Regions from separate parts of the Paenibacillus sp. LX16 genome, predicted to be linked through region 2. Evidence: riboswitches for the same ligand, from Rfam matches in the RefSeq annotation. Region 2 holds a riboswitch; the other holds the start of a gene.
The links. A riboswitch is a leader RNA that binds a small molecule or an ion and turns the genes downstream of it on or off. The one in region 2 is predicted to bind cyclic di-GMP.

Region 1: another riboswitch for cyclic di-GMP. It lies ahead of T3H97_RS02060 (collagen binding domain-containing protein); the one in region 2 lies ahead of T3H97_RS05905 (glycosyl hydrolase).

What each region holds. Positions count from the first base shown of each region.
Region 1 covers NZ_CP141152.1:456,238-471,198, reverse strand. Annotated here, with positions in the region: gene T3H97_RS02115 (multidrug effflux MFS transporter) at 1-962, opposite strand, end outside; gene T3H97_RS02110 (DUF5317 domain-containing protein) at 1,165-1,758, shown strand; gene T3H97_RS02105 (bifunctional diguanylate cyclase/phosphohydrolase) at 2,041-3,891, shown strand; gene T3H97_RS02100 (copper resistance CopC/CopD family protein) at 4,146-5,864, shown strand; gene T3H97_RS02095 (YcnI family copper-binding membrane protein) at 5,896-6,645, shown strand; gene T3H97_RS02090 (stalk domain-containing protein) at 6,884-8,131, shown strand; gene T3H97_RS02085 (winged helix-turn-helix transcriptional regulator) at 8,213-8,596, opposite strand; gene T3H97_RS02080 (NAD(P)H-dependent oxidoreductase) at 8,786-9,460, shown strand; gene T3H97_RS02075 (TIGR02328 family protein) at 9,573-9,944, opposite strand; gene T3H97_RS02070 (DUF445 domain-containing protein) at 9,978-11,234, opposite strand; gene T3H97_RS02065 (AraC family transcriptional regulator) at 11,828-12,709, shown strand; cyclic di-GMP riboswitch class I at 12,760-12,840, shown strand; gene T3H97_RS02060 (collagen binding domain-containing protein) at 13,033-14,961, shown strand, end outside.
Region 2 covers NZ_CP141152.1:1,301,669-1,316,629, reverse strand. Annotated here, with positions in the region: gene T3H97_RS05925 (YveK family protein) at 1-51, opposite strand, end outside; gene T3H97_RS05920 (helix-turn-helix domain-containing protein) at 379-747, shown strand; gene T3H97_RS05915 (hypothetical protein) at 801-983, opposite strand; gene T3H97_RS05910 (PD-(D/E)XK nuclease family protein) at 1,296-3,590, opposite strand; gene T3H97_RS05905 (glycosyl hydrolase) at 3,639-5,240, opposite strand; cyclic di-GMP riboswitch class I at 5,254-5,334, opposite strand; gene T3H97_RS05900 (sugar phosphate nucleotidyltransferase) at 5,490-6,866, opposite strand; gene T3H97_RS05895 (UDP-glucose dehydrogenase family protein) at 7,439-8,767, opposite strand; gene T3H97_RS05890 (glycosyltransferase) at 8,773-9,873, opposite strand; gene T3H97_RS05885 (glycosyltransferase family 4 protein) at 9,902-11,050, opposite strand; gene T3H97_RS05880 (glycosyltransferase family 4 protein) at 11,047-12,234, opposite strand; gene T3H97_RS05875 (glycosyltransferase family 2 protein) at 12,221-13,060, opposite strand; gene T3H97_RS05870 (lipopolysaccharide biosynthesis protein) at 13,083-14,462, opposite strand; gene T3H97_RS05865 (O-antigen ligase family protein) at 14,468-14,961, opposite strand, start outside.

The DNA.
Region 1 (14,961 bases), 850 kb from region 2:
AAAACAGCAAATAATTGACCCCCAGTAAAGGCTACAGTAAGCAAGCTTATTCCGGCTACAGCCGCAATTACCAGACCCGACAAGAGTAACTGTCGTTCGCTGAAGCGACCCACAAGTCTACCCGTCAACTGGGAAAACAGTACAATCCCCAAACCATTCACTGCAAAAATGATGCTATACGTCTGAGGGGAAACCCCGAAAATATCCTGAAGCACGAATGGTGAGCCAGCGATATACGCGAACATCGCTCCTGTAATTAGCGCCTGTGAGAGGGCATAGCCCATAAAGCGTCGATCGGCAAACAGATGACCGAGTGTTCCTAGCGTCTGCTTCAGGCCACCGGACGAGCGGCGGTTAGTTGGCAACGTTTCTGGCAAACCCAATACGACGGCAATCAGCATAGCCACGCCGACTACACAAAGCACCATGAATACACCACGCCAGGAAACAAAGTTCAATATGACACCGCCCAGTACCGGTGCAGCAATGGGGGCCACGCCGTTCACCAGCATGAGCAGTGAGAAAAAGCGTGTCAACTCTTTGCCCGAGTAAAGATCACGGGCTACAGCTCTGGAAATTACGATCCCCGCCGAGCCCGTAAGCCCTTGAATAAAGCGAAGCGCAATGAGCATACCGATATTCGGCGCAAACACGCATAACAGCGAAGCAGCAGCGTACAGAATGAGCGAGATCACCAGCGGTCCTCTGCGACCTCTCACATCGCTAAGAGGACCAGCAACGATCTGGCCAACGGCCAGTCCCAACAGACAGGCGGTCAAACTAAGCTGCGCCAGCGAAGTGGTCGTATGCAAATTGTCGGCTAATGTAGGCAGCGACGGCAAATACATATCTATGGACAACGGCCCGAAAGCACTCAATGCACCCAGGACAAAGGCGATCCATAATATTCGCGATTTGGTCATATCTGCGGCAACCATAACAGTATTGGATAACCGGTTCATAATAATAATCATCCTTTTCACAAAAATATAAATAATTACTTCAATACATCATGATATCACTCATTTCGTCTGGCTTCGAATAATTACACGCTAATCCGCAATTTTTTTTTCAAAACTGCTATATATCAGGCAGGAATTTACCAATTTCAGGTCGAATTATACGGTAACCAAAACAAAAATTTGTGGAATCTGGAGAATGATAATGGTCTATGATGGAGTGCTACTGGGTCTCATTGTAGGTCTGTTCAGAGGAGGCTGGCGGCAAGGTCTGATCCGTTTCAGTAAAATTCGCCTTATAGCCGGCTGGATGTTCCCTGTGCTGCTGCTGGTACAATTCATTATTTTTTATGCCCAGGAAAAGTGGGCTTGGCTGGCAGCCATTAACGGGTATCTATTTATGGGAGTCTACGTGGTTGGGTTGATATTTCTCTGGTTGAACAGACATCATAAGGGATTCAAACTTATTATAATGGGCGTATTGATGAATTTTATCGTTATGGCGGTGAATGGCGGCAGGATGCCGGTCTCGTTGAGCGCTTCGGAGGTGCTGGGTCCCTATTATACAGATATGCTTAAATCCGGAAGTGTCATCTCAAAACATTACATGATGGATGCGAGCACGCGTCTATCATTGCTTGGTGACATTATTCCTCTCTCCAAGCCCTATCCCCGCACGCAGGTAATTAGTATTGGGGATGTTGTCATGAACTTCGGGATGTTCCTGTTTATCCAAAGCATTATGGTCGTGAAGAGAACTAAGGATAAGCAGCAAGAAACCAATCCCCGCCACGCCTAGTGCACACCTTATTCCAAGGAAGGGAGGGAACCGTATGAAAAACTTGAAATACTCCCGTGTGATTATCAATGCTATTATCGTGGCTTCTGTCATAATTGCTTTGACTTCCGGTTACAAAATCGGGGGCTAGTCACCGATAAGAAAAAAAGGAAGCACAGGCTCAACAAAACAGGCTGGATTCCGGCCTGTTTTTTCATGTGAAATTTTCGATTACAAAATTGTAAATTATCCCATTCACCCCTGGTAGCTTTGACATCAAGATACGACAAGGCAGGAGAAGAAATGATGAGTATAATAAAAAAGCTGCAAGAACGGGTTACCGCGACGGGAATATACGTGTTTTCCATATGTATAGTAGGCGTGATCGTCCTCTTGTATACGAACCAATGGTCCTTTTTGCACTATACGACAACAGAGTGGGTCACGATCTATTCCCTATTGGGAGCCGTTCTGATTCTGGAGCATTTTACATTCCAGCTACCCCCAGCCAGTAACAAGCAGTCCATGGATTCCTCCGTGTATCTGGCTTGTATTTTTGTGCATGGTACCGAAATTGCCATCCTGATTTTGCTGTTAAATGTAATCATCGCTATGTTCCGGCACACTGAGTTGTCCTGGTGGAAGCATACCGTCAATTTTTCCATTTACGCCCTTTCCATTTTCCTGTCTTCAACAGTATTTGAACTAAGCGGCGGAACGCAGGGGGCTTTAAACCAAGATCATTTTGTTTCCTACCTACTGGCGTTGATCTGCTACTTTGCGGTGAACACCATCACACTGGGCATCTACTTTTATATCGCATACAAAGGGTCCTTCAATGAGCTTAAACAGGCTTTTTTGGCTGAATCCCTGCTCGTATACTTATGTACACTCATTCTATCTTTGGTATTGACTACACTAATTTATAACAACGGCATTTTAGGACTTTTGCTGTTCCTTGGGCTAAGCATGCTCCTGTCTCACGCATTCAAGCAAATGTTCACGCTGTATCGGGAAATCGAAGAAAAAGCGAACATGGATCGCAGAACAGGGCTATACAATCACAGCTACTTTGAAAATACACTTGAAGCTGAATTAAATAAATCCAGATCCGAGAATACTCCTCTCAGTCTGGCGCTGATTGATATAGATGATTTCAAAAAATACAATGATCATTTCGGTCATCTCAAAGGCGATCAGCTACTGGGATTTCTCGGTGAGTTTCTTAAAAAGGAGACCTCTGGCACCCACATCACCGTATCCCGCTATGGTGGAGAAGAATTCACCCTGCTAATGCCCGGTCATACCGCTGAACAAGCATATGAAACAGTCAATGCTATTCGAAAAAGATTAAATGATTCGCGTTATGAGGGTGTTGAAATTTTTCCACACGGCTGTCTGTCCTTCTCCGCAGGCATTGCACAAAGCCGCATTGACATCTACGACAAATCACAACTGGTTGATCTGGCGGATAAAGCCCTGTACTACGCCAAGAAACAGGGAAAAAACATCGTTCATACGCACGGAAGTTTAAATGAAGTGGAGCGCGAGGTCGATCTGGGGCAGGATATTCGGGATCTTGAGCAGCAGCTTAATTTGTTCTTGTACAAGGATATTAACACTTTCAAGCATTCCAAACGGGTATTCAGATATGCAGCAGACATGAGCGATGTGCTTCAACTCGGACCAGAGGATAAGCGGCGTTTCATACTAGGTGCCCTCATTCATGACATTGGTAAACTGGAGATTCCCTGGAATATTCTCAATAAAAAAGAGAAGCTGTCTGGTGAGGAATGGCAGATGGTGCAAGCGCATGTCATGTGGGGCAAACGAATTGTCGAAGCCAACGAACGATTCATAGATTTGGTTCCTTTTGTGGAGCTACATCATGAACGTTATGACGGAGGAGGTTATCCGTTTGGCTTTAAGGGCGAGCAAATTCCACGTTTATGTCGGATGCTGACGATCATCGACTCTTTTGATGCGATGACAACCGAGCGCCCCTATCAACCCACCAAAACGTTCGAGGAGGCCATTGAAGAACTACGTGCTTGCTCGGGTAGCCAATTCGATCCCAAACTAACGGCTACTTTTATCCATTATATTCAACATAAGCAACCTGCTTTCACGGATTTCATGGAAACAGGGCTCTAATTCCTTCATAGGTTCTTCCTCTTTGCCCCTAGCGTGGTTGAAATCGTCCTGAATTCAGCCACGCTAGGGGTTTTCATATGATTGGCATTTTGTATAATGCTTATTATTTCAAATTTCATATAAATGTCATAATTCGCTCCATCTATTCACGCTATATGCACTATGATTAAGATAGGAATGGGTTTGTCCGTATAAAATCTTACAAATGGGGATATCCTCGCTTCAAGTAATCGAGAGAAGGTGACTTCACAGGCATGTTCTACCTGTCCAGACCAGCCCGTGTGGCTTGTCTTTTATTGCTGTGTCTCCCCCTTCTGATCCTGTTTCCTCACTCTTCGTGGGCTCATGCATTTGTCATTGAATCCAGTCCGACCGAAAATCAGGTTTTGGACAAGTCGCCTTCTCAGGTGATCATCACCTTCAATGAAGATTTGCAATCTGCCTTCATGTCGATCAAAGTGACCGATGAAACAGGCAAGCGGGTCGACACAGGAAAAGCACAGCTTGACCCGAACCACAAAGCCACCATGGAAATCCAATTGATTCCAGGGATGAAAAATGGAATTTACTCCGTCAATTGGAGAGCTTTATCCGCAGACGGACATCCGGTTAATGGAGTCATTCCATTTCAAGTAGGCAGCGGTTCCAATGCGTCTACCCATCAAGCTATCGCATCTGAAAGCTCAGGGACATCACGAATCGACTTAATCGCTGTCCGTTGGTTTCTTTACATAGGACTATCGCTGCTTTTTGGAGCGATTTGTTTCCGGCTGTTCATCTTACCGAACATAAGCCAAGACAAGAATCAAAGTACACAGCATAAGCATAATCAGCGGCCCTTTGAAACATTGCCCCGCTGGACTAAGTTGCTATGGAGCGGCTACGGCATAACGTCTGCCGCCATTCTGATCAGCCTGCCACTTCAGGCTTCATGGGATGCCGGGGTTTCCATCAGAGAGGGATTCTCCCTCCCGATTCTGGGAGAAGCTCTCCAGTTTACTGGAGCCGGGCAAATTTGGTTTATCCAGATGATTCTCGTGCTGCTCCTAAGCGTAACGCTGATTTACGCGCTGGATTACAGCATTTCGAATCGCCAGCGCCGTCTTTGGGGTTACAGCTCAGCTCTCCTAACGCTATGCCTCATGCTGTCCAAAGCCTTTGTCGGCCATCCTGCAGCGGCTACCCATCCAGCTCCAGCCATTGCGGCGGACTTTGTCCATCTCGCAGCAGCAGCCTTTTGGATCGGCTCACTTGCCGTCATGGTCGTGTGCCTGCCTGTTGCCGGAGCAGAGTTGCCCGTATCCGAGCGGGCAACTCTGCGGCAAGCCGCCCTGCGCCGCTTTGCTGGCTGGGGCATTGCTATGGTGGCAGCGCTACTCGCCACCGGTATATATGGAGCCGTGCTGTACATTCCGGCTCCCTCCATGCTGCTGAACACGTCCTATGGACTCGTTCTGCTCGGCAAGGCAGCGCTGCTGCTAGTCATGCTGGCCTTTGCGGCCAGCCAGTTCCGCAGCGCACGGCAAGCGGCGCCCAGCAAGCAAGCTGCCCGGGGATTGCGTGCCGAGGTTTCCGTCGGCCTGCTCGTGATGCTGTTGACTGCGGTGCTCACTCACCTGTCACCCGGCCAGGCACCTGTTGTTCCGTTTGAGGAGACTCGTACTACGGGCGAATATAACGTTACACTGGCAGTCAGCCCCAATGCTGTGGGCAGCAATGAATTTAAGGTATCCGTTCAGGATAGCAAAGGTGCTGCCGTTTCAGGAATCCAGCAGGTCACATTAACGCTCACTCCAGCAGACCCTGACCAAGATCAACAGGAATTTGTTCTGCCCGTGAAGCAGCAACAGCCATTCCGCAGTCAGGAATTGATGACCTCCGAAGGAACATGGACGGTAAAAGTACATGCTCTGACGGCATCACTCGATGCGGTTGATGCTGAATTCACCCTGCATGTAGGCGGTAAAAAATAATTATTTTACACTTAAAAGGAGCGAAATGAATATGAATATAACGATTCAAACAGCAAAATCCAGATTTTCCAGGTTTGCGACCTCTGTGGGTCTAATTGCAGCTGGTGCCTTACTTTTTGCAGGTATGGCCAGTGCACATGTGACAGTCAAGCCTTCTGTTTCACAACCTAATGCGTGGGAAACGTACACATTGAAAGTACCCGTGGAAAAAAACATTCCAACCACCAAAGTCGCCTTAAAAATTCCGAAAGAGGTCGTTTTCAAACAATACGAGCCTGTACCGGACTGGAAAGTAGCCACCGAAAAAGACAGCTCTGGCAAAGTAACCACCGTGACCTGGACGACTGAAAAAGACGGTATTCAAGCGGGTCAGTATCAGCGTTTCAGCTTTGTAGCGCAAAATGCAGACCAGAATACCGCAGCAGCCTGGGACGCTTTCCAATATTACAGTGACGGAAGTATCGTGGAATGGACCGGCGATGAAGGAAGTAACAATCCTCATTCCATTACCGAAATCACGGCGGATGCCACGTCCGCAACTCCTGCCCCTGCCGCAGACAGCGGACACGATTCGGCGGATACGGCAGCAGGCCACGCGAGCACAGATACGGCTAAAGATAGCAGCAGCCCCGCACCTGCTTCGAACAATGCAGTAGAAGCTGCACCTGCCGCTTCTGTCCCAGCCAGCTCTACTGCACAAACGACAGCACTGGTCCTATCGATCATTGCAGTCGTTCTTGGTGCCGCAGCTATCGGCATTGCACTCAAGCGCCGCAAGTAATCTGGGTTACGAATAAAGGTAAAATCGTTTTAAAAAGAAAAAGCTGACACCTATTTAAAGGAGTCAGCTTTTTTGGTATGGAAAATAACGATTAATATTCAGATCAAATACATACTTAAATTTATCTCATCCTATTTATTTCACATTCACCTTTCTATCATTTTTTTGGTAAAATGATAGATACTTCACGATTCTAACATGATAGCATTGCAATCTATTGAGCATAGGAGATCATAGGATGAAAATCGTAAATAAGGCTCTGTTATCTAGTGCTATTTTTCTGAGTACCGCAGCGGGCTTCTACAGCCCTTTGGCACAAGCAGAGACCGGTAAGGTCAGCATTATGCTGGACGGATATCCGTTACCATTCCCCGTACAACCTGCCATGATGAACGGCACGACCATGGTTCCCTTTCGCGCTATTTCTGAGGCTCTCGGCATTACAGTGAAATGGGATCAAGCTAGCCAAAGCATCATCGCTACCAAAGCGCAAGGCTCTGCTACGAAGCAGGTGGTTCTAAAGATGGGTAGCCGCAATGCCACAGTGGACGGACAAACGGTTCAACTAACAGCCGCTCCGCAAACCGTGCGCGGTAGCACGATGATTCCGCTGGGCTTTTTCGGGCAGCAGTTTGGAGCCACGGTGAACTGGAATCAGGGAACACGGACGGTCTCCATTACATCGCCACGTGAAGCGATGTATACAGTAGGCTTTTATGCGCTGTCTTCCTTTGACCAAAAATCCAAAATACCGGATTTTAACGCAGTTGCCTTCGGCTGGAGTCGAATTGATACGAACGGACAATTTACGACAAACGGCAAAGAATACAAATGGCCTCAAGCCGCTGGAACTGTAACGCCGGAGTCCATTGTGCAGGAGGCAGACAGCCAGGGGACTTCCCCTTATCTGATGGTCTATTCCGGAGATGGCAATCACGAGCTGACCAAAGTTTTGGAAAATGTGCAGCTTCAAGAACAAACCATTTCCCAAATCGTCAGCACCGCCACCGACAAACAATTTAAAGGCATTACGCTAGATCTGGAAGGATTAGGCTGGAGCGGCGATAAAGCCAAAGCGCGTTCAGACTACAACGCCTTTATTAAAAAGCTATCGGCCAAAGCGCATCAGGCCGGGCTCAAGCTCACCGTCGTTCTGCATCCGCTGAACAGCTCTTACTCTGGCTATGACTACAAAACGCTGGGCAATCTGGCGGACGACCTGATCATCATGGCCTATGATTATGGACAAAAGGCTACGCCTGAGCCTTTGGATAAAGTGGATGAAGCCATACAACTGGCCTTGAAGGAAACCTCGCGGGACAAGCTCATTTTGGGGATTTCAATGGGTAGCGAAAAAGACAGTACCGTTAACGCCAAGATCGGTTTAGCCAAACGTTATGACCTCAAAGGAATCGCTATCTGGCGCTTGGGCATCATTGGAGAAACGGCCTGGACGCAGATGAACGAAGCCATCGAGTTTAAATAAGTGTACCTGACCTTATTCCGCCCGCTAATGATTTCTTAGGCGTCTTCTATGAAATCATTTGGCGGGCTTTCTTCATGCCCTTTAACAAAAATGCTTGCCTGATTTGGAAGTTGTCGTCACAGGCTCGCAACCCTGTTCTCCATAGAAGATCCCCCAGTCTCTCATAAAATCCAGCAACGGCCTTAACGTATCTCCCAACGGTGTAAGCGAGTATTCCACACGCGGTGGGTTCTCGTTATAAATCTCACGGTGCACAATACCATCACGCTCCAATTCACGCAACTGCAAGGTTAACATCCGCTGTGTAATATTAGGTAAGGTCCGTCGAATTTCGTTATAGCGCCGCGGTCCTGTGGTCAAATGATACAAGATGACTCCCTTCCATTTACCGCCTATAACCCCAACGGTTTTCGCTACCGGACATCCAAAGTTAACGCTAACCGCATGCTCCATCTCCTGTGCCATGCATACCCCTTCTTTCTGTGGAATGTGTAGACCGATAGGCCGAGACTTATGACAAGGAACAAATATGTGCGTACTTGTTCTCTCAAAAAACTTTCTATATGATGACTATATATTTGATACCAACTCTCATTATAGTAGCAGAAAACAATTAGAGTACCAACTAAACCCATACCCAAAGGAGTACATTATATGTCCAATACATCAGCTAAAAAACAGGAAATTCTGGATGCCTTTCTGTTCAGACATGCCACAAAGGAATTCGATCCCAATCGCATCATACCGGAAGAAGATTTTCAGTTCATTCTCGAAACCGGACGACTTTCTCCGAGCTCCGTCGGTTTTGAACCATGGCAGTTTGTAGTTGTACAAAATCAGGCATTGAGAGAAAAGCTGGCTGCGGTTTCCAGCGGTGGTCAAAAGCAGATTCCTGCGGCTAGCCATGTCGTCCTGATTTTGGCGCGCAAGGATGTCCGTTATGATTCTCCTTACGTGGAGTATATGTATAAAGAGGTTAAAGGTATGTCTGAGGAAGATTTTTCCTCACTGCCGGGTCGCTACAAGATTTTCCAGGGTGAAAATCAACGCCTGCTGGAAAACGAACGTACGTTATTTGACTGGGCTTCCAAGCAAACCTATATTGCCTTAGGCAATATGATGACAGCGGCGGCTCAGATCGGCATTGATTCCTGCCCGATTGAGGGCTTTAACTACGATCAAGTGCATGCCATATTAGAGGAAGAAGGACTACTGGAGAACGGACTGCTGGATATTTCGGTCATTGCCGCCTTCGGTTACCGTGCCCATGAACCCAAGCGGGAAAAATCTAGACAACCGCTGGAAAAGGTCACACGCTGGATTCTGTAACCTGATATCACGAGTCTCTCCCAATACGCTAAATATTGAAGCATCTAAAAAGCGGGCATGCGGCACTTCATCTGAATGATGAACACACCGCAGCCCGCCTTTTTATGTCACTTCAAATCTCTATTAAGATCCCCTTGGAAGCCAGGTTATCCAGGCACTCCTTCATATACTCATCGTCGTGCTCCACATATGCACCCGCGCCTGCCAGTTCCTCACCCAGCTCCTCTTCCCAAGGCTCACACTGCTTACCGCGATACAACGGCTGTTCCCATAGCGGATCAACATTGTACCCTCTGCTTTTCATTTCACCCATAATGAGTCTATGATAGCGCACTAGCAGCATTGGGTGGTAATCGAACACATAATTCACGGTGGCGTGTGGCTTGCCCCACCCATTCCCGCGCAGGGCACAGCACTCACGATGTTGTCCAAGCAGTTGTGGACGGGGTAGCTTGTCGATTAAATGTTCATGCCAAAGCCTCATGCTTCCACAACCCTATCTGTAGCTTTTTCTGATCTATTGGATTAACATACGGATACCTGTCAGCACAATGCCGATCAGGAAGCCTGTAACTGCGCCATTAATACGTATCCACTGCAAATCCTGTCCCAGTTTGTCCTCCATCAGTGCAATCAGGGATTTGTTATCCATTTTGTCTACATTTTCGCGCACCAAGTTACCAATCCGACTATGGTTGGCTTCCACGAGTCCAGTAATACCTTCCACAATTCGCACATTGATCTTGTCCAGCAGCTCGGTATTCCCTCTTAGATCAGTCAGCATCCGATCCAATAGCGGTAAAATATAGGTCTGCACATAACTTCCGTCTTCCATGTAGTCCAATAAGCGTATACGCAGTTCTTCCATTTTGCCCAGCACTAACGCATCGCCTTCACAGGCTTCAACAAGGCTATCCTTCCAGGCGTTCAATCCTTCCTGAACCGTATCTTTCGTCGCCAATCGGGTCACCTGTGTTCTTAGACCATCCAGCACGGCCTGACGGCGCGGGTGCTCTTCCCTTTGCAGTTCTGCCACCTGATTCAGCAGGAAATGACGAATCATTTCACCCATACGCTCTTCGTTCAGATAGCCGAGGAATGCGTTCAAGGCAAACTGCATCAGCCCGCTCACCTGCAAACCGCTGACTGCCTGCATTCCTAAGGTGCCCAGCGTATAGCCCGTTTCAGGACGCAAAAGCCAGGACTCGGCTTGCTCCAGCGTGTAATCCAATGCGCGACGATCATAGCCCTTCTCGCTGGTTTGACGAGCAAGCGCCTCCAGCAACGGTCCGGCGTCAAAGTCAGTCACTTGCCGCTTGAGCTCTGCCACGATGACCGGAGCCAATTCCGCGAGCGGAAGCGACTGGACGAGCCGCTTGGCAAGAACATCTATGGATGCCGCCGCCTCCGGTGTGCGCAATCCTTTTTCCACACCACCCAGCACCAAATCGGCCAAACGAATATCTGCAATTTTAGATGCGATGCTGTCTTTGTTTAGCAGGTTATTTTCCACCGTACTCACCAATGCATTTGTGAGCTTGTCCCTATTTTTAGGAAGCAGCGCCGTATGTGGTATCGGAATGCCTAGCGGATGACGGAACAAAGCAGTGACAGCGAACCAGTCTGCCAGTCCCCCTACAAGTCCTGCCTCAAAAGCGCCAGCTAACAAACGAGCCCAGCCATATTGCTGGAAGGGCAATGTGGCTGCAAAGCCTGCCCCTAGAATAACGAGCGACCACGCCGCTGCGGTTTTCGTATTTTTTGGTTTTCCCATCCTGTAATCCTCCAAACTGACTGTCGAGTAAGTAAAGCACTATACCTGTATTACCCATCATATCATTGCCCGTGTCATTTCCAAAGTTGAAAGCACTCTTGGTGAAACGGGTAAGGGCACTTTTTGCGTAATTTTTTATGCATATATCTCTCTTTTTTACATTCATGTTTGTGAACAAAATCACAGTATTGGGCCCAAACTCTTATTTTCAATACTAAGCCTTACGAACCATTTTATTAGAACCAAGTCCTAATTTTTTTAAAACGAAAGGAGAAGTGAACAAGAAAGTTGAATGGGCATAAGATACCTTTTTTCAGTACCATTTTGGTATTTTACCTCAGAAAGGATTTGAAACCATGGTAACCCCAGATTCTTTCAACAGCATTCGACTTTTTCATATGGATTATCAGGTTAAATATCCATAAAAAGTGAGACTCCCATAAAACTCATACACATAATTTGATATATAGACATATTTGTTGTGATAAAATAAACTTTTATAAATAGGAAATCATGTTTAATCAGCCATTATATATTGGTGAATCGGATCAAGATATGCTAGATAAAATAGCTTTTTTGTAAAGGAATTGAATATGACAACAGACCAAAAAAACAACGTGGGCCTCTGGAATGGCGATCCGGTCGTAATTGTACGCACTCCCTCCGCTTTTGCCAAGCAATCCCTTTTTTATATCCAGGAATTAGGCTACTTCCAAAAAACTTCTGCTTTTACGATAGAAAGGAAAGAACTTGCCTCTTTTTTGCTTGTCTTTACGTTGTCTGGTAAGGGAGAATTACTGTACCGGGACAAGAAATATATCTTAAAACCTCAAGACTTGTTTTTTATTAATTGCGAGGAATATGTTCAATACAGCACCTCCGGTCATGAATCCTGGGAGTTTATCAGCCTGTACCTGTATGGCAACCTGATTGAAAATTTTTACGAACAATTTGCCAAGCATAATAAACCGGTCATTTCCATGCACAATTCGTATATTATATTGGATAAGCTCCATGCTCTGATTTGCGGGCAGTCTGACAGAAGTCTTTCCGCTGAGCTACTAACGTCTAGGCTCATTGGTGAAATACTGATGTGCATTTTACAGCATCCCTATGATCATCCACATGTGAATGCTGAAACCCTCAGCGAAGTACGCCGGGTACAGCAATATTTGGATCAGTCCTACTGTGAGCGAATAACACTGGACTCGCTGGCAGACATGTTTGAATTAAACAAGTTTAATCTGGCTAAAAATTTCAAAAAGCAGATCGGTTTCTCTCCGATTGATTATCTCATTAATGTCCGTATCACAGCCGCTCAAAGCTGGCTTAAAACCAGTGACATGTCCATTGTGGATATCGCAAGGTACGTAGGGATTCCCAATACGAGCCATTTTATTAACCTGTTCAAGGAGCATGTAGGAGAAACACCTCATACCTTCCGCAAAAAATGGGGGAACCGTTCCAAGTTGTAAATGAGAGGTTACATGAACTCAGTTTGATAGATGATAGATGCACAAGCTATTCAAGTTAATGGCAAAACTGTCGAAAGGCAGTGACGCAAAACTATAGGGCCTTCCTATCGGGATGGCAGCCAGCTACCAGATGAACGAGCTTTTTATTATGTCTTTTTTACATAGATCCATCAAAATTGCTATGCCTCTCTCGAAAAAAGCCCTGATCGCTATGATCAGGGCTTTTTTTCTATTGGGATAGTCATGTCAGCCTAGCATGCTGAATATACTAATTTCGAACGAAGCATTGCCACATTACGATGAATAGGAGAATCACTTGGAGCATGGGAACAAAAATAAATGTAATGATCATTGCCTTATTGCTCATTGTCCAAAGCTTTTTCAGCGCAACGCTGGCTTACGCAGATGCTCCAGCCCCAGAACTGCCGCAGAGTGCTGTATCCGATCCTACACATACCGTTACGGATGCTGTATACGGTGTCCCAAACCTTGAACCCCCCAGGGAGATTCCTTCAAACACGCCCCCCTTCGTTCAAGGAGCAGCCAGTTCAAAGTCTCAACATGATGCAGCTCCGCAGAGCATACTAACGAAGTTGAGCCTGACCGACGAATCAGGGCATGTCATTGATGCGGTATATAGTCCCGACAGCCAATTCGACATCGGATCAGCCATCCAACTAGGCTATGAATGGGAGCTTCCTGACAATACCTATAAGTCAGGGGACACCTTCACCTTTCACTTACCAGAACAGTTTGTCATCTACACTGATATCTCATCTCCGTTAGTCACTACCGACGGAACCGTGGGATACTTCACAGTAGATCGTCAGGGCAAGGTTATCATGACCTTTAACCCATATGTAGAGAATCATTCCAATGTCAGCGGCAAACTGCAAATCAAAACTGAGTTTACGAAGGAAACGATGAAAGGTAGTACAGAGATCATCATTGCGATTCCGATCAAAGGCGGGGTGCAAACAGTCATCGTGAATGTAAAACCCCAGTCAGGGCCGACCCTAAGCAAACAAGGGAAACTAGCTGGCACAAATCAGATCGACTGGACCATTGATGTGAACAAACAGCTAAACACCGTAAAGCATGTCCTCATCACCGATCCCATTCCTTCAGGGCTGGAACTCAGAAGAGACTCTATCCGGCTCTATCATCTACAAGTCAATATCGATGGGTCGACCGTTGTTCGAGGTCTAGTGAATACGAGTGAATATGCCATTGAAGCAGATCAAGCCGGGACAGGGTTTGTGATTCGTATTCAAGACGATAGCATTAACACGGCCTATCAGATTCAATATTCCACGCGCATTATTGGCGACGAAACACGTTTTTCCAACACAGCAACGCTTTCAGGAGATGCGATAGAGAACGTAGCTGCTACCGCTACTGTTCAGGTACAACGTGGTGAATTTTTGTCCAAAAAGGTTGAAAAATATGATCATGCCACACAAACACTCTCGTGGGCCATACGATATAACTTCGGCGAGACAAAAATCCCCGAAGCCAAAGCTCTTTTAATTGATCATTTCAACAAAACTCAAGAATTGCTGTCCGGTTCTTTGAAAGTATTTAAGGGGAACACGCTGGAGGAACTTCCATCGTGGGCGTATACTGTCATCCCAGTTGATTATCCGGACCGCAACGGCTTTAAACTTCAATTCAACTTCGACGTAGATTCAGCCTATACCATCCGATACCAGACTCAAGCCAGAGGCCGTGTCTATGAAAATGAAAAAGTTATAAACATCATAACTTCAGATGGAATCCAGAAGATCGTATCGACGGAAATTATAAGCGGAGTTATGACTAAAATGTATGACACACCCAATTACAACACCAAAATCATACCTTGGGTGATTACCATCAATACAGACTTGTACACCATGAAAAACATTGTCATCCAGGATGTGTTTCCAAATGGGGGCTTAGCCTTGTTACCGAACACCCTGAAAATTCAAAGTGTTGACGGAACAACGGAGCTACGTGCGCCTACGGATTATGAGCTGGTTCCGCTATCACAGGACTATAAACAAGGATTTACACTCAAATTTCATAAAACCATTCAGAAAGCTTATACGATCAAGTATTCAACCACCTATAATAATGACTGGAAAACGGATACGACGAAGCCTGAGTTTCGTAATAAATCCATTATAGATTACCAGTTTGAAAACGGAGAAACATCAACTCAATCAGTGGAGTGCCCGATCTGGCCGGACTATATGACACAGCGAAACGGT
Region 2 (14,961 bases):
AATCAACCACATTCTTTTACGGATCAAACGGATGTACTCTTTCAACTGCACAAGACCAGTCCTCCCTGATTGACTTGTTTTCGATGCAATAACGCTTGTACTGATCCTCTGCATAACGGGGAAAAGAACGATGCATGACCCTCTAATCTATAGTAAAATGTTGTATAATAACGCATAGAAGGTCTAGCCAGCGAATAAGCACAAAATGCTCAATAATCGGTGGCCTCTTAGGGTATATAAACGAAGACATAAGTGAAAACTATGAAATAAAGATACGCTATGTAACTTACATAACTAATTTATGATACAAAACGTATCTTGTCAAGCGTAAAATTGCTTTTTTACCTTTCTTAACCTTGCCTTCAGGAGGAAAAACAGATGAACTATGGCACCCGCATCGCTGAATTACGAGAACATAAGGGATTAAAACAAGAGGAACTAGCGCAATCCCTCGGAATTACGCGGGCAGCTCTTTCTCACTATGAAAAAAATAGGCGCAAGCCAGATTTTGAGATCCTGACCAAGCTCGCTGATATTTTCGGGGTAACGATTGACTACTTGGTGGGACGTACGAGCCATCCGGCAGCGATATTGGATTCAGATGTGAGGGAATTTGTGGACCAGCTTGAACTGTCCGACGAGGATATTCTGCAACGTTTCAACCTGACCATTGACGGACGCACCTTGTCTGAGGAAGAAGCCAAACGTTTTATTGCATTTGTCCGAATGGAACGAATGATGGAATAAAGAAAGCGGCCGACTGCTTCAAGTCTTGCTCAAGTAGGACCAGCCGGTGGAATTTACACGCGCTTGTCCTTCCGGTATGTGGTTCCATCAGCGTCGTTTTCTAGCCATTCTGGCATCGTGAACCCACATTGAAGCAAAATGTCCCGGATGTCCAAGTCGATAGCGGCTTTGTCTACTTTCCGTACGTTGTTTTGAAAAAGAGGGTTGTTCACCCCTAATTCTGTCTCCTTGTTCATTCAGCACTAACCTCGCTTTATTATTCTTGGTCACCGGAAAGAGATTTCCCACAAAACCATGTATGTATAGTCATGAACAAAACTATTATATATGAATACATACCTGCAATGTTGTCGTCTTATGACGAGAATATAAAAGGATTTTCTTATTTTTTTCTTCATTATACGTAAAGTATTGGCAAATCAGAACGATTTTCCAACAAAAAAGAACCTGTCAGGTCCTATTTTCTCCTGATAGGTTCTTTTTTGTTTTATTTCGAAATGATGTTAGGTATTCATTAACTAAGGTCCTATATACATTCCGATCTGTTATTAAGCGACCTCGGCTGCCTGGGAAACCTCAGTGCCTCCGGTCGCTCGGACTTTGTAGACATAGTGGCCTCCGGCTTTTACTGTGCGGTCTGTATATGTGCTTCCGGCTACTTGCGAGGCAATCACCTGATAAGCCCCGTCGGTCCCGTCAGCACGCAGCACATCATAGGAAGATACGCCTTCTGCCTGAAGCCAATTAATCTTTACCGTCCCATCCTGAACAGAGGCAGCCTTCACCCCTGTTGGGGCTGAGGCTGCGGTCTGATCTGTACTTTTTAATTCCAAAATATATTGGACCGCTTCACCAGGACCCAGCTTTTCTTCAAAATCAAGGGCAGGAGAAGCCTTGAGCCCTGATATGGAACGCTGTGCCTGACTGTAAGTAGAACCCGCTCCAAAACGTTCACCCGTGTACAAACCGGCTTTCGGCATCGTTACCCGTACACGAACTGTCTGCGGGGTAGCTTCGAAATTCACTAGATTCACAAGCAATTTGTCTGAAGTAGCGCCGCTACCTGCCAGCGGTTTAAGCTTGGACGTATCCACCGCACGAACATAGACCATCTTATCCTTGGTATCCTCTGGATTCAGCACTGTATAAGTCAGAGGTTTTCCATGGGTGGCATAGGCTAGGCTCAAGCGTCTCATGATCTTAACGCGGGTGTCCTGTCCTTGCCCGAACGGATAAATTTCTGTGTTGGCCGGGTTATGACTTTGCAGATCGAAGCCTGTTTTAAACAGCGTATAATCTTTATAAAAAGCAGCATGCTGGATAAACATATCGGCAAACCCAATTTGCGAACGCATAATCCGGTCGAATGCGGCTGCTTGTGGCTGACTAGCCCCATAATCAGGATTATCTCGATGTGTATCATTGGTGCCGAACTCTGTGTTCAGCATCTTCTTCGCCAGTCCATTACTCGAACCGCCGAAGGTTTTCAAATTTTGGACGAAGCTCCCCCCGCCCTCTTCATTATACGATTCACCATAGGCGTGTCCATTGGTCAGGTCGGTGACTTCCTCCAGCTGTTTACGTTGCGCCGGGTCCCGTTCCCATCCATCTGGGTCACCGCATTTTTGCGTACCACTGGTTTGATTTTTGCACGCTTTGGTAGAGTACGTTGGCCAGTAGGCCCAGCCGGGTGCTACGGTTTTGAGATGCGGTGCCAATTGCTTGCCTTCCGTATTCAACCACTTGGCCACAGCCAGATTTACCGCCTTGGAGCGATTAAATAATCCAGGTTCGTTATCTACTTCATAATATTGAAGATAAGAACCGTATTTTTTTACATAATCGCGCAACTTTTGCTTGGCCGTCTCTGGCAGAGAACCATCTTTTTGCAGCTTAATATCACCTGTATATAAATACAAAGCAGACGATTGCATATTATACTGCTTTAACGTTTGATAGTAATCATCCACGTCTGTACATGCCTTGCCCACATTACTGGCACAGGTGACCCTCATGACGTTGCCACTATAAGCAATTCCCAGCCATTTGAGAACGTATGGTAAATGCTTAACTGCACCCTGATCATAATAAAATTCTTTATTGTTCACATTTGTTCCGGTCAGTATATATTTACCGTGTACCGGTTCGGTCGCAGGTGAAGCTAACGTCTCCAAGCTCAAGTCATCCCAAGTCCACCACACATTTTTATCTTCTGCAGAGGAGCAGTATAGGCAGCGCGCTGTCTTTAGCTTGAGTACGTTAACACCGCTTTGCAATTGCTCTTTGGGTATATACAACTCGTAGTTGTTTTTGAAATTATAAGCACTCCCAGTACCGGATACCCCGGCAATCTGAATAATACCGGACAGCTGATGATTTGAAAATACAGCCATTTGCGGGACTGCTTTGCCCGCATCCAAAATCCGAACACGGAATATCATACCATTGGGAGGAATCTGATTCAGCTTATACTGGAGTGTCAATTCAGGGTTCGTGGACGCATTCAAACCGGGAGGAATATCTCCACTGCTGAGCAATACCGGAACTGTTGTACTCTCTGCTACCGACAACGCTGACATTGCTCCTTTAGCAGATGATTCGGTAGAGGCAGCTGCTGTAGAAATGTCGATATTATCCCTACCGACCACACCTTTGAATTCCGCTGAAGAGTCATCCCTCTGACCCAGCTTCCATACTGGACTGGCAGCTGCTACTTTATCCGTCTGCAATTCTGCGCTTCTTGAAGGCGTGTATATAAACCAAGCGATCATCGCTATAGCTACGATCGCTAGTAGTCCAGATAAAACTACTGTATACCTATGGGATAACCATTTTTTTATCATATGATCGACCCTCTCTCCTCAAATTTTTGGACCGGGAAAGAGTATTAATCAAGGAAGAAACAAAGCGTTTCCGGGAATCACCGCTTTCGCTTCATGCTGACTTTCCCACATTAGACGTGCCATCGCGTCGCCTTTTTCATCATAGTATTCTACTTTTAAATCTACCATTTTGCCTGCTTCCAAAGTCATACTGCCTTTACGCTCTGTCCAGCTTTGTTTGAACCAGCTGTCAATCACCAATTTGCCGTCTACCCATACACGGATACCATCATCGGATATCGTGGTGAACGTATAGGTCTCGCTATATTGCGGTTTGATTTTACCCGTCCAGCGAACCGAGAACTGATCGGCATTCACCTTAGGGTCAGCTGCATTGGCACGCCAGTTGTAGTCCAGCTTGCTATCTGTACGGATCAAAACAGGACTTCCATTCAAATTCATATTGTTAAAATATTCGCCACGCAACCCGTTCACATATACCACATCAGGAACAGAAGGAGGAGTCGGAGCTGGGGGAACGATCACTACTGGCGGAGCCGGGATAGGCTCACTTTGTCCCTCGTCCGGTAAGGTCGGTATATCTGTCCCAGGTGGTTGAATCGTTTCCAATCCATTCTTCACATCATCCCGCGTCAAACTCCTCGAATCATTCATATAATCCTGAATTTGATTTGTTGTGTTATTCTCAGTCAGCATTTTGCCCCAAGTCATGGAATATACCCATTTAGGTTGAGCCTGCAACACCTCAGAACTCGGCATCTCACCGTGCTCCCCAATGGCAATCGGCTTATTCCGTGCCAGCCCAAGTAGACCTTCGTAATGACTTTGCTTAAAATCATTGTTGTAAATGTCTACTGCCAAGATGTCCACTTTGTCATCCCCGGGGTATTTCGGGGTATACGGGACAGTATACGAATTGGGCGCATTCGGACTCCATACCCATAGCAGATTGTTCAATTGATGTGTGTTTGTAAAACGGTCGTACATGATATTCCATAGCTGATTGAAATTAGTTTTGTTTCCCCACCAGAACCAGTCACCATTCATTTCGTGGTAAGGTCTCCACAAAACCGGAACCCCTGCATCACGAAGCTGCTTTAACGAAGCAGCGACCTTATCCAGATCGGCAATGAGGAGGTTATACTGCGTAGTACCTGGGGTCACGTATTTGTTGAACTCTGCCTGACTTACTTTCGCCTGTACATTGGCCCAAGTCAGTGGCCTACCCGGTAGCGCTTCATGAAAAGTCATCGTCACAATACCACCGGATCTGCTCCAACGGATAGCACTATCGACGACATTTTTACGTTGTGCTGCTTCCGTAGCGTCAGATTGACCAGAGATAGCTCCCATCTCATAGCCGTGTACACCCACATATGCCTGACTGATTTTTTGGACCTTGTTACTTAATTCATCCGGACTTTCCAAATAATCATGCTGACCGGTGACTATTTTTTTCCCTGAGATGTTGAGTAAATAGCTGTATAGTTCACGGGCCTGAGTAGAAGCGTCCGAATTAACAGGTTGTAATGAAGCGGCATTCGCCACAGACAGAGAATCACCAAAACCGACGGGCAACAATGAAAAAAGCATAATAACGGGGAGTACATGACGTATCAGTCGATACAGAGGAATAAAATTGAATCTCACTTTCGCTCTTCCTTTCGGTAGCCAGGCTGCCATCCTTGTGGAAGGCCCTTTAGCTTTGCGTACCTGCCTTTCGACAGGGCTGCGTTTATCGTTGGAAGGAGTTTGGATTCCTTCTTACCCTAAGTATCGACTTTTTTTTACCAAAATTTAATAGGTCATGTTCATGAATTTACAGGTTTTCGTCCAATTTCGACAGTTTAGGCTATGAATTTTCATGAATTCGTCTTTTTTTCGTTTTTACGAAAATAATTATGAGATAAATTGGTGACGGGAAATTTCATTCCAATCCATACAAAAGCGGACAATATCCTCTTCAACCAATTCAGAGCCAGTCTGCACCTCAATAAAGTCCACATCGGTCACAGCCAAAATGCTATGCTTCGTTCCTTCAGGAATGCGAACTACATCACCAGCTTTTACTTTGTGCAGCTTCTCATTCAAAATAATTTCCGCCTCACCACTAATAATGGTCCAAATTTCACTCCGTTTAAAATGAAGCTGATAGCTGATATTTTTGCCTTTCCGTACGCGGATTCGTTTGGTCAATACCTCGTTACCCTCGTCATACTTGACATAATCCACAACCCGATACTGCCCCCAACGACGTTCTTCATACATTGGACGCTGATCATGAGCCTTAAGCACTTCCTTAATGCGAGGACTTTCAGCCTTATTGGTCACAAGAATACCATCCGGGCTAGCGGCTACAATCAGATCATTCGTTCCAATGATCGCCACAGGAATGTCTAACTCGTTAATAAGACTCGTATTGACGCAATCCTCCGTTACTACACCTCTGCCCACTTGTTGATTAGACATTTCTTCTGTGAGCGTATTCCAGGTGCCCAAATCCTTCCAAAAACCATCGTACGGAAGAACGACAATGTCCTTCTCCTTCTCGACTACTTCATAGTCAAAGCTGATTTTTTCCAGAGATGCGTATTGCTTTTGCATTTCTTCATAATTCAGCGGCAAACCCTTGGATGCCAAGATATCCAGCAAATAACTTAATTTGAATGCAAAAACCCCGCAGTTCCATAGAGCATTGCGTTCAATCAGACGCTCCGCCTGCTCCCGGTCGGGTTTCTCTTGAAAATGGCTCACTTCGCGGTAGCCTGTGCTACCTTGGGTGGCATCGTTTTTCGGAATAATGTAACCATATTTCTCTGAAGGATAGGAAGGGACAACCCCGATTAAAGCAAGCTTGCCTTCACTCTCCTGAAGCGTATGTTCCAGCTGGGCTACGGAAGCGAAGAAAGCATCCTCAACATAAGGATCTACAGGCAATATAGCTATAATTTCATCAGGGGAAACACCAGCAATGGAATATAGATAAGTCGCTGTCAGCGCAATCGCAGGAAAGGTGTCTCTGCGTTCCGGCTCAACAATGATGCGCGTATTCGGCCCGACCTGACTCTGGATCATTTCGACCTGTGCTCTCCCTGTCGCAATAAACGAGGATTCTGATAATCCGTTGTCTCCCAATTGTCTCCATACCCGCTGTACCATGGATTCCGAAATCCCCTCCGGGCTCTCCAGTACCTTCAAAAATTGTTTGGAACGGGAATCGTTGGACAAAGGCCATAATCTTTTACCGGAACCACCAGACAAAAGTACGAGCTTCATAACTCTCCACTTCCTCTCTATATTGGTTGGATGATCGGATGGGGCAAAGTTGAGTAGCCCGCTACGGGCTGGATTTGATCTTACGATCGCTGTTGGACCGGGATTCACTTGATTATATAAAATCGTATATAGGTTTGAATCCCGATCCAAAGGCGAACGCTCCGCTTCTCCAGATTCAAATCCACCCCTGCGCTACTCAAAAATGCATCATATCGATCATACCTTGTGGTGCAAAAGGCACGACCGGACATTATTAAGTCCGGTCAGCCTGTAAAAATCTCACGCCTTCGGCAACCGCAATGGCGTACTTGATCGGAAGGAGCGGCTTCAACCGCGCCGCTCCTTCCGATACGCCCTTCCTACTCCCACCCCATAAGGTGGGAGATTAAAAATCGTGACTCCACGGCGGAAAGCAGCGGAGCGGGCAGAATTGTTCTGAAGAAGCGCAGCGTTTGCCTTTACCCCCGGATTTTAACCTTTGAATGTTTTACACAATCCAAAAATCCGGGGGTAACAGCAATCGGAAGAACAATCTGCACGTGTAGCGTCTCCACACCCGCCACAGTCATTTTTTAAACTTCCACTTTATCTCTGTTCCACCCACTCATCCGCGGACGTCCCACGGAGTAGTATTCCAGCCCGGAGCCTTGAATCTGTTCCTCAGCGAATACGTTACGACCGTCAATGAGAACCGGCTTGCGCAAAATGGAGGCCAGTTGTACGAGATCGACCTTTTTGAACTCTTCCCAATCGGTCAACAGGCACACAGCGTCGCTACCTTCGGCGGCTTGCTGTGGGGATGAGCACCACACAATATTCGGGTGATCTACTCGCTCCTTGAATTTATCCATCGCAATAGGATCATACAGTTTGACAATAGCGCCTGCCTGAATGAGCGTTTCTACGATTTCCAGTGCTGGAGCTTCGCGGATGTCATCTGTATTTGGCTTGAAGGCGAGGCCCCAAATGCCAATCGACACACCATTCAGTTGACCCAGCGATTCGCGCAGCTTGGATACAATCATAAAGCGCTGATCAGTATTCACCTCGACCACTGATTTCAACAACTTAAATTCATAGTCTACATTACCCGCAATTTGAATAAGCGCATTTGTGTCTTTTGGAAAGCAAGAGCCACCATACCCGATCCCTGCTTGTAGGAAAGAGGAGCCAATCCGTTTGTCCATACCCATACCGTCAGCCACACAGGTTACATCGGCGCCAACCTTTTCGCAAATATTAGCGATTTCGTTAATGAACGAAATTTTAGTTGCCAGAAACGCATTGGACGCGTATTTGATCATTTCAGCACTACGGATATCCGTCACATAGATTTTATCCGTGAACACCTGATGCAGAGTGACCATGGTTTCACGCAATCCTGTATTGTCCAAACCAATAATGATGCGATCCGGATGAAGCGTATCATTGATGGCTGAGCCTTCTCTCAGGAACTCCGGCGCGGAGACGATATCGAAAGACAAACTCGTGTGACGAGCCAACACGTCCTTAATCTTTTCGTTCGTTCCGACAGGTACAGTACTCTTGGTCATAATAATCTTATACCCGTTCATGGCTTTCCCTACATCAGCGGCCGCCTGTTCAATGTACGACAAATTCGCCTCGCCGTTAGCCAGAGAAGGCGTACCTACCGCCAAAATTACGATATCCGAGCGGCGAACCGCATCGGCCAAATCCGAGGTGAATTCCAAACGGCCGGCTTCCAGATTCAACGCGATTAATTCCTCAATACCCGGTTCATAAATTGGAGATTCCGCCCGATTCAACATGTCGATTTTGTACTGCTCCAGATCGACACAAATCACCTCATTACCTTTTTGCGCAAAACATACACCCGAGACGAGCCCAACGTATCCAGTACCGATTACAGCCAGCTTCATTCCGTTCATCCTCCTTTTAGAAAGTTCACATAGGCTTGTTCTACATACTTTTTTAATTGATCCTTGAAGTTTTCTTCATCAAATTTGCGCGCATGGGTAATGATATCGTCCACATTCCATGCATGTTGCTCAACCTTTTCGACAGCCTCCAGCACATCCTCTACTTGATGCTTGCGGAAAAATACGCCGTTCACATGAGGAACAATCGTATCCAGCGCTCCCCCGCCCTGAAAAGCGATGACAGGCCGTCCGGCCGCATTCGCCTCCAAAGGCGTAATACCGAAGTCCTCTTCACCCGGAAAAACGAGCGCTCGGCATTCTGCCATCAGCTTGTTAACCTCTTCGTCCTCAAGCCTGCCGAGGAACTCAATGTTCGGGGCGGCCATACTTTCGAGTCGTTTACGATCCGGTCCTTCACCCACAATGCGCAGCTTGAGACCGTTACGTTTGAATGCTTCGATCGCGAGATCGATGCGCTTGTAGGACACCAATCGGGATACGATCAGGTAATAGTCACCGATGTTTGTAGCGCGTTTAAAACGGGATGTGTTAATAGGTGGGAAAATCACATCCGAATCCCTTTGGTAATAGTGCAAAATTCTTCGTTTAACAACTGAAGAGTTGGCGACAAACTGGTCTACGTTGCGAGAAGTTTTGGCATCCCATGTTTTCAACCGGTTCATGTACAGCTTGAGCATGTTTTTGAGCAGGTTGGATTTGGACTGCCGGGCCATATATGTATCGTAATCCCAGGCAAACCGCATCGGTGTGTGACAATAACAAATGTGAAACGTATGTTTGGGTACCTGGATGCTTTTCATAAATGCACTGCTGGAGCTTAAAACAATGTCGAAATCCCTAAAATCAAAATCACGGATAGCGATGGGATACAGCGGCAGCACTCCTTTGAAGTTGTCCTTCACTCCTGGGACTTTTTGTAGCCAAGTGGCTCTAATATCCGCATCCTTCAAGTTACGCGACAGGCGGTCGTCGCTGAACACCGTTGTGAAGATAGGAGCCTCCGGATACATATCGTGGAATACCTCTACTACCCTTTCCGCTCCGCCCATTTGGATTAAGTAATCGTGTGCTATCGCTATTTTCATCTGAATCATCCTTTAACGCGAATGTCGGTCAGACTCCTGCCAACAAACCCTTATAGTAATGAACTATATCCTTAACTGTGTTCTCGATGACAAAATGCTTCTTGACCCGTTCCATCCCTCTCTCACCCATCTGCTGACGTTCTTGTGGATGCTCCAACATCCAGCGGATGGCTTCTTCCAGCTTAGCCGGATCACCCGGTTCAATAAGCAGCCCGGTTTCATGGGGTACCACCGTTTCCTTGGGCCCACCCTCATTGGAAGCAATCACTGGGAGACCCGCAGCCATGCCTTCAATAATGACCTGACCGAATGGTTCTGGTGTAATAGAGGTATGAATCAGCAAATCACAACGCTGCATCAGGCCTTGAATGTCATCGACGTGTCCCAGCAGATTGACGTTAGCCAACCCGTATTCGCGCATCGTGGACTCTAATCGTTGCTTGTATTCCTCTTCTCCGAACAACGCATCTCCAGCCAGCCAGAATTTCACGCGCTGATCCGGTAAAAAGGAGCGTGCTGCTTCCAGTAAAATATGCTGTCCCTTCCATTCCGCCAATCTACCGACCAATACGACGTTAAACGAGTCATCACCACGTAAATGCGCAGCCGTGTCACGTGCTGTAATTGCTTTGGCAAAAGCGGAATATACGACAAGCGTCTTTTTGTCCGGGGGTAACTCCAACGCACTCAGCGTGGACTTGGAATTAGCAATCACTCCGTTGGGCAAAAAGCGAGACATCAGCCGAATCCCTTTGGCTACAATCGGCTTCAGATATGGCGGACCGATGTGGTCACGGATATGCCAGATCAAGGGCAGCTTCGCCGATTTGGCGGCTACTGTACCATACAGTGCAGACTTGAGCGAGTTCGTATGAACGCACACGACCTTTTCCTCACGCAGCAAGGGCGCAAGTTTTCTACCGTAAGCCAGCAAACGAAAAGCTGCTGCAGGCGCACCTAGATTCACGGCATTCCGTCCCCGATTACGAATCGAATCGTCCAATGGAACGATGCGCACATCAATATCACGCTGCCGAAGCCGATCTGCCAAATCGCCCTCCTCTGCCAAAATAACGAGCGGGTCGATATGTTCCCCGATATTCGTCAGTATGTTGTACAAAGCGACTTCACCGCCGCTCCATCTTGCCGTATGGTCAATATAAGCTACTCTCATCATTTCGCCGCCGCCTTTCTATCAAGGACCTGTCGGAACACCTCTTCCACCTGCTCCGCTACATGTCCCCATGTATATCTGCTCAGGACATGGTCCCGGCATTCCCTTGCATTCGGTAGAAGTTCACGATGATCCAGCACACGCAGCAACCCTTCAGCAATGGCTTCACTATCCGTTCCCTTGAACAAAAGCTCGGGACGGAATCCTCTTAAAATCTCCTTGTTGCCACCCACAGGAGTCGCCAGCACCGGCAGTCCCGAGGCCATCGCCTCCACTGTGATCAGACCGAAACCTTCCAGTGCCTGTGTGGGTACAACGAACAAATTCGATGCTTGATGGTACAATGGAAGCTCCTCATCCGACACATAACCGAGCAGCCTTACATGGTTATGAAGATTGTATTCCGCCACCTTGGAAGCCAATTCCTCCATCAAGGGGCCCTTCCCTCCAATCAGCAACACATGATCAGGATGACGCTCGGTTACTCGTCGCCATGCTTCCAGTAGCTGTAGAAGTCCCATTCGATTAACAAGACGACGAACGGTTAGCACAATCGTCGCATTTTGCGGCAAATTCAGGCGCTTCCGCACGGCTTCTTGATCCTCTGCCGGGTGGAACCTTTCTACATTCGCCGCACCAGGAATAATATGAATTTTGCTGAGTGGAACCTTATAGTGCTCATGCAAAATATCCCGAAAAGTCTCGCTTAGCACTATAAATTTATCCGACAGACCGTAGGCCTTCATTTCAATGGATTTAGCCAACGTCGTTTTTAGAAAATGCTTAATACCCTGTCCTTCAATCTTCATTTCCTCCGTCCACGGTCCGTGAAAGGTGGTAACTACCGGGATCCCTCTTTTTTTCGCCTCCAGCGCCGGTCCAACACCATAGGGAGCAAAATGGGAATACAGTACATCTATCGGTTGCTTGTCGAACAGCCCTGCTGCATATTTTTGCATTAGTTCTCGGCGCTTCCAGATGGATTGCTGCTTGCTGCCAATCGAATGAATCCGAATACGATCGGGTACCTGCGGCTGCTCGTCACTACAGATTAGAGCATCCAGCGTATTGCGCTCTAACGTAAGCTGCTCACAAATGGATTTGAAATATGTGTTGAGACCTCCTGGCTGCAAAGACGGCCAGCTAAGCCCCGTTGCCGCAATACGAAATCCGTTATTGTACGACATAGCTGGTTTCTCCTTTCTGCTCGGTATGTCCATCATCCACGATTTCTAACTTTTTTCGCCGCTTGGTTAGCTCATAATGCTTGAAGCAGACGAGAAACTCATACATCACCCAGAATACTGCTACGGCAAAACCCGCCAATCCCTTGCGGTATAAGCCTTGGACAAAATACTTCTGCACAAAGCGGGCAGGAGGCCGCCACAACAGTCTGGTCATCCGAAAGGATCTTCCTTTGTTAAATGCCGTCTCTGCTTCCAGATCTGTATATTTGTTAAAACGGGTCATATGATCACTGATGCTGCGGAAGCCGTAGTGCCATAACACGCCCTCCAGATTGACAATCTGGGAAGAGGCTACATCCGGCATTTCATGAACAAGACTATTCGTAATGCCATAAATACGCCGATTGTACAAACGAACCAGGTACTCGCCTTTGTTCATCCATTTGCCAAGAAAATCTCCAATCCGAAATACGGAATATGCTTTGGCCGGATCGTGGAGTGTTTCCTTAACTTTCAACAAGTCTCCAAGCAACTCTGCATCCACTACTTCGTCCGTATCAATCAGGAATATCCAATCAAATTCCGCTTTTTCAACACCAAACATGCGCTGCTTGGCATAACCGGGCCACGGGTTAGAAAACACCCGACAGCCCAAGGATTCAGCTACCTGAATCGTATTGTCCTTGCTCCCTCCGTCAATGACGACGATATCGTCCGCAAAGGGCTTGCAGGATTTAATGGCGGCTGTGATTCGAGTGCCATCATCCTGAGCGATAATAACTACGGATATCCGGTTGTCCGCGGGAACGCTAGACATGTGGTTCATTAGCGGGTGCCTCCTTCTTTATCTAACCGTTAACTGGCTTTTTCCGGATGTAGTGTGACATCGTTGATCGGAGCCATTGAAAATCTTGTTTGGAAATAAGCAGTCTTGGAATCTTCATTTTCAGAACGAATTTAACATTACATAAAATGAAAATGAACCGTAGAATCCCCGAAGACAGCATTGCTATCCCTGCACCCGTCAATCCATATCTCGGCACGAGTATGGACAGCAATGGAATGACGAGCGCCAATCCGACACCCTGTAGAATGGTAACCAGCTTGGGCTTACCCAACGCCATAAATTGTTGTGCCAGCACCATGGTCCCTCCACTGATAGCAACCTCAAGCACCAGGAACCGGAATACCGTAAGTGCTTGTTTAAACTCTTGACCATATAACAATGTAAATACGAATGGAGCAATCAGCATCAGCATCACCGCAGCCAGAAAGGTTGCCGTTGATGTCACTCGAAATGCCCGAAATGTTATGGCCACCGCCTCTTCCTTATTCAGACCGGAGGCTTTGGGAAACAGCACGACAATGATCGAGGTGGAAAATACATTCACCATCCTGGCCAAGCTGACCGCTACTGCATATAAACCGAGATCAGCGGGTCTGAGCAGACCCGCAATCAAAATCTGATCAATATAAGTGGAAACCTGCCCCATGAGATCATTTCCGTATGAACCCATACCATAGGTAAAGAGATTTTTAAATTGCGTCCAGCTGTTCTTTACCTTTGGTTTGTACAGTCGAATCATTCGTATCGTGACACCGATATAAATCGGCAAGCCTGGCAGTAAATAGGCCAATGCCGAGGTGTACGGATTCATATTTCCGGTTAAGATCAGAATCGCCAGACCCAGCAGTGTACTTAGCGGAACCAGATACCGGAATAAATTGTACTGCTTATATTCCGAGCGAACTTGAAGCAATGCATTATTGATCTGTGAAATCGCTATGAGCGGACACATCATCATGGAGCACTGCGCGAAAAGTATGACCGATGAAGAAAAAGAGCGCAGCCAATAAGGAATTAGAAAAACTCCGACGAGTGTCGCCAAGCCCCCGAACATGGTAGCCAGCAGCAAGGCCAGACCATACAGCTTGCCCGTTTCCTCCGGTTTCCTTTTCGCATTGTAAATCAATGCAGACGGGACACCGAAGCTCATGCAGAAGGCGAGAAATTGGGACCAGTTCACCATCGCTGTCTGTTCCCCGCGTCCAGTAGGACCCAGGAATCGTGCCGTTAGCACACCAGTCAGCATATTCACGACGAGAATCAGCATACTGAATATCATCGTTTTTACTGCTGCAGAGCTGTTATCCTTGCTTTTGGCAAACCGAATCACTGTGGACCATAGTGTCCGGACAGGTGCGGATAATGCTTGTAAGTTTTGCACAGCCTTTACCTTCTTTCCGCGATGACATCTTTTGCCCATAGTCCTATTCCGATCATCATCCAGATCAGATAGCCGCGCATACCAGGGAAACCATTATCCGATATGAGACTGGCTACAGCTCCGGCCCACGTAGCCAACGCTAGTCTGATATAAGGTTGACTGGAATCTCGTTCGGCAATACGGACAAGAAGGCGCTTGATGATAACGAACAGACCACCGAAGAAAAAGAATGCTCCGAAAATACCGAAGGTGAGGAAAATGGCAATATATCCATTATCCATAATCCCAAGTTCGCCGAGATCGCCGCCGTTATCAAGCTTGGTTCCGATTCCTACACTCCCGATCCCCTGCCCGACCGGATTGCCAGCAATCGCCGGAAGCATCGTATGCAGTAAATCCAAACGTTCATTGTACGAATGATCCTGCTGAATATCCGTCAGCGTCTGCATGCGAGCCACCAAACCTTCTGCCCCTGGAAGTTTTGGAACAATGATGTAGA